2 regions of the Candidatus Symbiopectobacterium sp. NZEC127 genome follow, and region 2 is predicted to be linked to the other one. Evidence: predicted binding sites of a transcription regulator. Region 2 holds the regulator's gene; the other holds the start of a gene.
What was found. Region 2 encodes ArgR, which controls arginine synthesis, uptake and breakdown. Its sites were predicted from a motif close to ANTGAATAAAAATACANT; they were not measured.
Positions count from the first base shown of each region.

Region 1: a site for ArgR is predicted at 1,575-1,592, ahead of argA (amino-acid N-acetyltransferase). Genes of this name have one in related genera too.

Region 1 is NZ_JAGFPG010000002.1:773,806-778,905, reverse strand. Features, by position in the region: gene amiC (N-acetylmuramoyl-L-alanine amidase AmiC) at 1-1,210, opposite strand, end outside; gene argA (amino-acid N-acetyltransferase) at 1,628-2,953, shown strand; gene J5069_RS13505 (formylglycine-generating enzyme family protein) at 3,131-3,997, shown strand; gene J5069_RS13500 (carbapenem biosynthesis protein CpmH) at 3,987-4,553, shown strand; gene recD (exodeoxyribonuclease V subunit alpha) at 4,558-5,100, opposite strand, start outside.
Region 2 is NZ_JAGFPG010000002.1:315,786-320,885, reverse strand. Features, by position in the region: gene mdh (malate dehydrogenase) at 1-52, opposite strand, end outside; gene argR (transcriptional regulator ArgR) at 538-1,008, shown strand; gene tsaD (tRNA (adenosine(37)-N6)-threonylcarbamoyltransferase complex transferase subunit TsaD) at 1,073-2,086, opposite strand; gene rpsU (30S ribosomal protein S21) at 2,317-2,532, shown strand; gene dnaG (DNA primase) at 2,670-4,418, shown strand; gene rpoD (RNA polymerase sigma factor RpoD) at 4,639-5,100, shown strand, end outside.

The DNA of each region.
Region 1 (5,100 bases), 460 kb from region 2:
TAATCCCTGCCAGAATAGATTCCGCAATTTGCTGCTGAAAGTGGCTGGTGCGCAATTTACGCTCCTCTTCCAGATTGCTGATAAACGCCGTTTCTACCAGAATAGAGGGAATATCGGGCGCTTTTAACACCGCAAACCCGGCCTGATCGACCTTGTTCTTGTGCAGCTTGTTCACTCTGCCGAGTCGTTTGAGGATTTCGCCGCCAAATTTCAGGCTATCGCTGATGGTGGCAGTCTGCACCAGATCAAACAGCGTATGGTCGAGGTAGCGATCGCCACTCATGCCCACGCCGCCAATCAGATCTGATTCGTTTTGCGTTTCCGCCAAAAAGCGCGCTGCGGTGCTGGTTGCACCTTTCTTCGACAGCGCAAACACCGAAGAACCGCGCGCCGCACGGTTGGTGAAGGCATCCGCATGAATCGAAACAAACAGATCGGCGCGCTGCTTACGCGCTTTCGCCACCCGCACGCGCAGCGGAATAAACACATCCTCATTGCGCGTCATGTACGCCTTCATATTGGGTTCGCGTTCAATCAGACTGCGTAGCCGCCGCGCAATCTGCAACACAATATCTTTCTCACGCGTGCGATTTTTACCAATGGCTCCGGGATCTTCGCCGCCGTGACCGGGATCGAGCATGATAACCAACGGACGATCGCGCCCCGCTTTGCCCGCCAACGGCGCTTCCGGCGGTAATTTACTCTCCAGATCGCCCTTGTTGTAATCCTCCAGCAGCGCCAGCAGCGGATCTTCCGCATTGTCATAGCGCCCAACCGCAGGATAGAGATCCAACACCAATCGGTGTTTAAACTCAGCGATGGGATCGAGGGTAAAAACTTTCGGGTTAGTGGCTTGCTTCAGTTCTAACACCAGCCGCACGGTTTTGGGATCAAACTGCCCAATGCGGGCTTCTTTGATTAACGGATCGTCAGACTGAAACTGCTGTGACACCGTTTTCAACACGCTGTTGAGTTGGATATCGTCGATATCCACGACCAGCCGGTCGGGGTTGGTTAGCATAAACTGCTTGTATTTTAGCGTGCGGTTAGACTCTAGCGTGACGCGGGTATAGGCTGAAGAAGGCCAGACGCGAACGGCGATCACCTGGGCGTCAGCGGCCCATCCAGCGCCGCTGACGCTCAATAACCAGGTTGCCGCCGCGCCTTGCAGGAGACGGCGGCGAGTCTGATTGTGATTCGAATAAGACATGCCACTCCAATTCGTTATGCTGTGAGTATTGTGGTGCTGTAGTTAATGTGATGCTGTAGTTATGGTTGTGCTGTCGCAAGCAGGCACTGGCGAAAGTGCTCAAACGGTAATATCAGGCAGAAAAAACGCCGACAAACAGACAATCCGCCGCGATAATACGCGAAAAAGATGAAGTCAGTGTTAACGGTGTGAAAACTTTAACGAATCTTCCTGCCTCTGTCATGTAAAAATCATCATGTCGGCGTATAACCACCGGAGAGAACAAGCCCGTCATTCAGGGCAAGAATCTGCCCGCCACAGGAAAGGTCGTAATAACGTTGAACACGACCGAATTGTGAGACTTACTCCTTGCCTTTTCGTTCAATTAGAATAAAAATACATAAATTACGAATAAAAATTCACTCAGAGAGGCTCGCAGTGAAGGAACGCAGTACAGAACTGGTCCAAGGCTTCCGCCATTCGGTTCCTTATATCAACGCGCATCGCGGCAAAACCTTTGTCATCATGCTGGGCGGTGAGGCGATTGAACATGAAAACTTCGCCAACATCGTCAACGATATTGGTCTGCTGCATAGCCTCGGCATCAAGCTGGTAGTGGTTTATGGCGCCCGCCCGCAAATTGATGCCAGCCTGACCACACACCATTTCGAGCCGCGTTATCATAAGCATACCCGTGTCACCGACAGCAACACGCTGGATCTGGTGAAACAGGCCGCAGGCATGCTGCAACTGGATATCACCGCGCGCCTTTCCATGAGTTTGAATAATACGCCGCTACAGGGCGCGCACATCAACGTGGTGAGCGGTAACTTTATTATCGCCCAGCCGTTGGGGGTGGATGATGGCGTGGACTACTGCCACAGCGGTCGCATCCGGCGTATCGATGAAGCGGCGATACATCGCCAGCTAGACAGCGGTGCCATTGTGCTGCTCGGCCCGGTTGCCGTTTCTGTCACGGGCGAGAGTTTCAATCTGACGTCTGAAGAAGTGGCTACCCAGTTGGCCATCAAGCTGAAGGCCGAGAAAATGATCGGCTTCTGTTCGTCTCAAGGGGTTACCACGCAGGATGGCACCATCATTTCTGAATTGTTCCCCGACGACGCCCAGCGCTGCATTGAAGAGCGTGAAGCCGATGGCGATTACAACTCGGGGACGGTGCGTTTCTTGCGCGGTGCGGTGCGCGCGTGCCGCAGCGGCGTGCGCCGTAGTCACCTGATCAGCTATCAGGAAGACGGGGTGCTGGTGCAAGAGCTGTTCTCTCGCGACGGGATCGGTACGCAGATCGTCATGGAGAGCGCGGAGCAAGTGCGTCGTGCCACCATCAACGATATTGGCGGCATTCTCGAACTGATCCGCCCGCTGGAGCAGCAGGGGATACTGGTGCGCCGCTCGCGCGAACAGTTGGAAATGGAGATCGATAAGTTTACCGTGGTGGTCCGCGATAACCTGACCATCGCCTGCGCTGCGCTGTATCCGTTCCCTGAAGAGAGCATCGGAGAAATGGCCTGCGTCGCAGTACATCCTGACTACCGCAGTTCCTCGCGCGGAGACATGTTGCTGCAACGCGTTGCGGCACAGGCGCGTCAACAGGGGCTGAAGAAACTGTTCGTCCTCACCACGCACAGCATCCATTGGTTCCAGGAGCGCGGCTTTCAGCCCGCCGAAGTGGAGATGCTGCCCAAACGCAAACAGGAGCTGTATAACTACCAGCGCCGTTCAAAGATCCTGGTGATCGACCTGTAGTTCTTGCGCACCACGCCGGTATGCAACCCCGTGTACCGGCACTGCCATTATCTCCCCACCCTGAGCAATCGCGCAGAGACTTATCGCGCCTCAGCGCGTAGAATGCTCGCGTTATGTACGTCACTGCCCGGCCACGAAAGCGGCCATACAGGACAGTAACACCGGTACAGGAATACCATGATCAAAGCACTCTGTATGCTGCTCGGCATGGGGCTGATGTTTCAGGCCGCTTGCGCCACGCCGCTGCACATTGACGAAGTCACTGTTAAAACAGGCCACTACTACGTTGGTCCGGTTTTTGGTCAGCACGCCTACGCCGAGCACGCCAACACCTCACTCACCGCTTATAACATCATGACCACCGCTGTCACCTATCGCTTTTATCACACTCTGCTGACATGGGCGACAGAGCAAGGCTACATGATTGAAGGCGGATGCAACGGCGCACACTTCGAAGATTGCCTTGCGCCCGAACAAGACGGCGGCACACATCCTGTCACCAATGTCTCCTGGTGGGATGCCGTTATATTTGCCAATGCGTTGAGTGCTCGACAGGGATTAACGCCCTACTATCTGACTAACGATGGGCAACCGCTTAAACACCAACCAGAGCCAGACGCAGAACACACCATTCGCACCGATCCTGATGCGTCAGGCTACCGTTTGCCGTCACGCGATGAATGGGAAGTGGCGGCCAGAGGCGGTGCTCCCGGTTTGGCGAATCGCACCTATGGCTTCTTTTATGCTGGCAGTAACGCGCCAGATAGCGTGGCACATTTCGCCTCTCAGGAAGCCACCACCTTCGGCACTCGCCCCGTCGCATCAAAACGTCCTAATGCCCTCGGGCTGTATGACATGAGCGGAAATGTGTCTCAGTGGCTTAACGATACCGTTGCGGTTGAAGGCGGTAAAACGCTCTACCTGTTCTGCGGCGGAAGCTATATGACACAAGGCAACCTGCGCAGCGGGTGTGATGCACATACGCCGGGTTTTATGATGTCGGATATCGGTTTTCGTCTGGTAAGGACACTGCATGCACCTTAAATACGCGTTGTTCCTCTTGTTATCCTGGGTTGCACTGTTTCCAGACAACCTCTGGGCACAACCCACAAACAGTGACTATCAGCGGGCTTTACGTGACTATTTTGCCGCAGAGCCTCCGCACTGCCTCGGCGTAAAGCAATGGCCGGTATATAGCCACGCCCAGGATGCCCCCTGGATTACCGGACGCATGCAGGCACTGGTAGATGCGGGATTAGCATTGGAGACACGTCAGGGAGAGAACATTGTTTATCAGTTAACGCCGGAGGCCGAGCACGCGTGGCGCACCGCAGGCGATCTCTGCTTTGGGCGCATGGAACTTGACAGCGTCATCGCTATTGAGCCGGTCGCACAGGGGATGAGTGCGGTCTATTTCACCTACCGCTTAACCCAACTGGCACCTTGGGCCAGCAATGCCTCGCTGCGTTTTGCATTTAGCGAAGCGGATAACCTGATCGCAGGCAGCACCAAGACGCGCTATTCCGCCACGTTTCGCATCACCAAGCAGGGAAAGTTGATGCTTCACAGCCCCCCGATTCCAGTAGAGCTGGATTTCTAGCGTTTCAGGTACCGGAAAGGATACGTGTTTCCAGCCCGCTAAAGCGACGCGTTGGTGTTCTCACCGCGCGACACAAGATGTTTATCTCCGCGTAGAGCGACAATTGCGTGCGCGCACGCGTAACCGCGGTGTACACCAACTCGCGCGTCAACACCGGCAAAAAGCCGTTCGGCAACACCAGTGCGGTATGATCGAACTCCGATCCTTGAGATTTGTGCACGGTCATGGCGTAAGCGGTTTCATGCGGCGGCAAGCGACTCGGGCTGACCGGCTTCATCTGACCATCCGGCAGTTGGAAATAAACGCGCAACTCCCCTGCCTCATTCGGCATGGCAATCCCGATATCGCCGTTAAACACGCCAAGCAGCGCATCGTTACGTGCAATCATGACCGGACGCCCGGAATACCAGGGATTCGCCGGATTACGGCCGCGATGAATCAGCCCAGCCTGTTGCAGCGCCTGCTCAATACGCACGTTTAATCCGGCGACGCCAAACGGACCGTCACGCAGCGCGCACAATAAGCGAAAACGGTTAAATGCCGCCAG
Region 2 (5,100 bases):
GCGCGAGAGCCTGACCGATACCGCCTGCTGCTCCGAGAACTGCAACTTTCATCCTAAACTCCTTATTATCGTAAAAGTAAAAATGCCGTGAATTTGTGCAATAAACCACCAGACATAAATAAAATCAGGAGGTTTGAACGGCTTACCGAACGGATGCCGGCCATGCCGAGACCTCGCTATCAGGTCATGAAAAAGGAAAAACTATGTCGTTAATAATAAATCAAAATCTGCCGAGTGATTTGTAAGGTAAGTAAAGTTATAAGTAAGTGAGTAAATAATGCAGCGTGCATCACGTTCAGTACGATGGCGGCTACATTACACCGAACCGCAGCCAGTAAACAACCTCATTTTGATAACATTTCATTTACTTTTATGTGACTAAGCACGCATTTTTTTTCCATAGTTTACGTCATTTAAACATTTTAGCGCAGTTATCGTACTGAACCCTGCCGAGTCACTTCTTTAAGCGCCCATATTGCATAAAAATTCACCCAACTGCATAATGCACGCATCAACGATAACAACAAACGGTGCAGAATGCGTAACTCCACGAAACAGGAAGATTTGGTCAAAGCGTTCAAGGCGCTGTTAAAGGAAGAAAAGTTTAGTTCTCAAAGCGAGATCGTGTTGGCGTTACAAGACGACGGTTTTGAAAATATAAACCAATCAAAAGTATCGCGTATGCTGACTAAATTTGGCGCAGTGCGCACGCGCAATGCCAAAATGGAGATGGTCTATTGCCTGCCAGCGGAACTGGGTGTGCCCACCACCACCAGCCCGCTGAAAAATCTGGTGCTGGATGTCGATTATAATGATGCGGTTGTGGTTATTCACACCAGTCCGGGCGCTGCGCAATTGATCGCTCGGTTGCTGGATTCACTGGGGAAATCGGAAGGAATTCTGGGCACCATCGCCGGGGATGACACCATTTTCACCACGCCAGCGCGCGGCTTTAGCGTCAAACAGCTGTTCGACGCCATTTTGGCGCTGTTCGAACAGGAACTGTAGTGACCCGCGAGGGGTTGCTGACGCAGTGACCCACGCCAGATGAGGGTATCTGGCGTGGGTTGGGTCAAACGGCAGGCAACTCCGCCAATGGCCAACGAGGACGCACGCTCACGCCCAGTTCCTGACTTTCGTTGTGCAACAGCCTCACACTGCCCGCATAGGCAATCATCGCGCCATTATCGGTACAAAACTCAGGCCGCGCATAAAACACCGCCCCACCCCGTTTGGCCATGATCTCTGTCAGGCGAGCGCGCAGCGTACGGTTGGCACTGACCCCGCCCGCCATCACCAGACGTTTAAAACCGGTCTCATCCAACGCTCGGCGACATTTTATCGCCAACGTATCCACCACCGCGTCTTCAAACGCGCGCGCAATATCTGCACGGGTTTGATCATCGTTGCCATTAGCGCGAATGGTATTGGCGGCAAAGGTTTTCAAACCGGAAAAGCTAAAATCCAGCCCTTGTCTGTCGGTCATTGGGCGAGGAAAGGTAAAACGAGTGGCATCCCCACCCTGTGCCAGTTTGGACAACATCGGGCCTCCTGGGTAATCCAGTCCCAGCAGCTTTGCCGTTTTGTCGAAGGCTTCACCGGCAGCATCGTCAACAGATTCGCCCAGCAAACGGTATTCACCGATGCCCGTGACGCTGATGAGTTGCGTGTGGCCGCCAGAAACCAACAGCGCCACGAAAGGAAACGCCGGTGGATTCTCTTCCAGCATCGGGGCCAGCAAATGCCCTTCCATGTGGTGAACCGGAATGGCCGGCACACCCCAGGCAAACGCCAACGCGCGCCCAACCGTCGCGCCGACCAGCAATGCGCCCACCAGCCCGGGACCGGCGGTATAGGCCACGCCATCGATGTCCGATGCGGCCAGTCCTGCCTCTTTCAGGGCAGCCTGAATCAGGGGAACCGTTTTACGCACGTGATCGCGCGAGGCCAGTTCCGGCACGACACCGCCATAATCAGCATGTAGTTTTACCTGGCTATACAGTTGGTTAGCCAATAACCCGGCATCCGTGTCATAAATCGCCACCCCGGTTTCATCACAGGAGGTTTCAATACCCAATATGCGCATCGTTCTACCTAACATTCGTTGCCACGCAAGCCGACATCCACTTGCCACTTGCTTCATACAACAGATAGTCTACCATTAACGGTTTGGATTTTCTGCTCTGCGTGCGCGTTGGGTGTTTTATGATCGCCGCAATGCTTTACAAGCGCATCACGTTTGCAGTAGAATTCCGCACCATTTTGAAAAGGCTGGCACAAGGCCAGCACATACCGAATTATTAAGGTGAGAGGCACATGCCGGTAATTAAAGTACGTGAAAACGAGCCGTTCGATGTAGCGCTGCGTCGCTTCAAACGTTCCTGTGAAAAAGCGGGTGTTCTGGCTGAAGTTCGTCGTCGTGAGTTCTATGAAAAACCGACCACCGAACGCAAACGCGCTAAAGCTTCTGCGGTGAAACGTCACGCGAAGAAACTGGCTCGAGAAAACGCACGCCGCACTCGTCTGTATTAATTTCTGGAGGCCTGGCCTCCACCGCGTGATTAATCCGCAGACTTAGCAGTTGCATACGAAGGCCGTGCTTTCCGAAAGGAAGCGCGGCTTGTTGTCGTTTATAAGCTATCGTTTATTTGTATTAAAAACAGGGGCTTATGGCTGGACGAATCCCACGCGTCTTTATCAATGACCTGCTGGCACGCACTGATATCGTCGATCTGATTGACGCGCGCGTGAAGCTCAAGAAGCAGGGCAAGAACTTTCACGCGTGCTGTCCGTTTCACCATGAGAAAACCCCGTCTTTCACCGTAAACGGTGATAAGCAGTTTTACCATTGTTTCGGTTGCGGCGCGCACGGCAATGCCGTCGATTTTTTAATGAACTACGATCGCCTGGAGTTCGTTGAAAGTATCGAAGAATTGGCAGCCATGCACAGTCTGGAAGTGCCTTATGAATCCGGCACTGGCACTACAGCGCTTGAACGCCATCAGCGTCAAAGCCTGTATGAATTGATGGGACAACTGAGCGAGTTTTATCAGCAGGCATTAAACCAGCCAACGGCAGCCACCGCCCAGGGTTATCTGGCACAACGCGGCCTGAGTGCGGAAGTGATTCGCCACTTCGCTATTGGCTTCGCCCCTCCGGGGTGGGACAACGTATTAAAGCGCTTTGGTCGCCACGATGAAGATCGTGAAACCCTGAGCGATGCGGGAATGCTGGTTAAGAATGAGCAAGGACGTACCTATGACCGCTTCCGTGAGCGCGTCATGTTCCCGATCCGCGATAAGCGCGGCCGTGTTATCGCCTTTGGCGGACGCGTGCTGGGAGACGGATTGCCCAAATACCTGAACTCGCCGGAAACTGAAATTTTTCATAAAGGCCGCCAACTGTATGGCCTTTACGAAGCGCAACAAAATCACACGGAACTAAAACGCCTTCTTGTGGTTGAAGGTTATATGGACGTGGTAGCGCTGGCGCAATTCGGTATTGATTATGCCGTCGCGTCATTGGGCACCGCCACGACCGCAGATCATATTCAGATGATGTTCCGCGTTACCGATCAGGTGATTTGTTGCTATGACGGTGACCGTGCAGGCCGAGATGCCGCCTGGCGCGCCCTGGAAACGGCGCTACCCTATTTGAATGATGGTCGCCAGTTGCGCTTTATGTTTCTCCCTGATGGAGAGGATCCGGATACTCTGGTGCGTAAAGAGGGTAAACAAGCGTTTGAACAGAGGATGGAGCAGGCGCTGCCGCTCTCCACGTTCTTGTTTGATACCCTGCAACAGCAGGTGGATATGAGCTCTCCCGAGGGCAGAACCAAACTTGGAAGAGACGCATTGCCGTTGATTGGTCAGGTGCCGGGAGAAACCCTGCGGCTGTATTTACGTCAACAGCTCGGCAACAAACTGGGGATTCTTGACGATCGCCAACTGGATAAACTGCTGCCAAAAACGGCAGAACAGGCGCAGCCCTACCAGCCGCCCCAACTAAAACGCACAACTATGCGTATACTAATAGGGTTGCTGGTACAAAATCCGCAGTTGGCAGCATTGGTGACCGCGCCGGACGGGCTGGCATCATCGAAGATGGCTGGCGTGCCGCTGTTTATTGAGCTGGTGAAAACGTGCCAGGCACAGCCCGGTTTGACAACGGGGCAGCTTCTGGAGCTTTACCGGGAGAATAAATCAGGCCCACAGCTTGAAACCATGGCAACCTGGAACCACATGATCGTTGAGGACAAGGTAGAAGAGACGTTTATCGATACCTTGACTACCCTATATAACCATATGTTAGAGGAGCGGCTGGAATCATTGATAGCACAGTCACGTTTGCGGGGGCTGACCGCAGAAGAACGTAACGAAGTGCACATGTTGAACCAGGCGCTTACAAGAAAGAACTGATTACAGAGGCTTAATTGCCGATAACCAGCAGGGTGAAGCCCTGCCAAAGCCGCTAGAAGGGGCTGCGGCGAGAAGAAGAAATACCCCGAATGTTATTGTTGGCTATACCCAATAGCTTTCTACGAACAGGCGAGCGAAAGGCACCTGCATCGTGAAAGGTGACCGGTATAATTATGCCGACCGACACCAACCTAATACTCTGAAGTGTGGATACCGTCTTATGGAGCAAAACCCGCAGTCACAGCTGAAGCTACTTGTCACCCGTGGTAAGGAGCAAGGCTACCTGACCTATGCTGAGGTCAATGACCATCTGCCGGAAGATATCATCGATTCCGATCAGATCGAAGACATCATCCAGATGATTAATGACATGGGCATCCAGGTGATGGAAGAAGCACCGGATGCGGATGACCTGCTGTTGGCAGAAACTACGTCTGACACCGATGAAGATGCCGCAGAAGCCGCTGCTCAGGTGCTCTCAAGCGTAGAGTCCGAAATCGGGCGTACGACCGATCCGGTGCGCATGTACATGCGTGAAATGGGCACCGTTGAGTTGCTCACCCGCGAAGGTGAAATCGACATCGCCAAGCGGATCGAAGACGGTATCAACCAGGTTCAGTGTTCTGTTGCCGAATATCCTGAAGCGATCACTTACCTGTTGGAACAATACGATCGCGTCGAG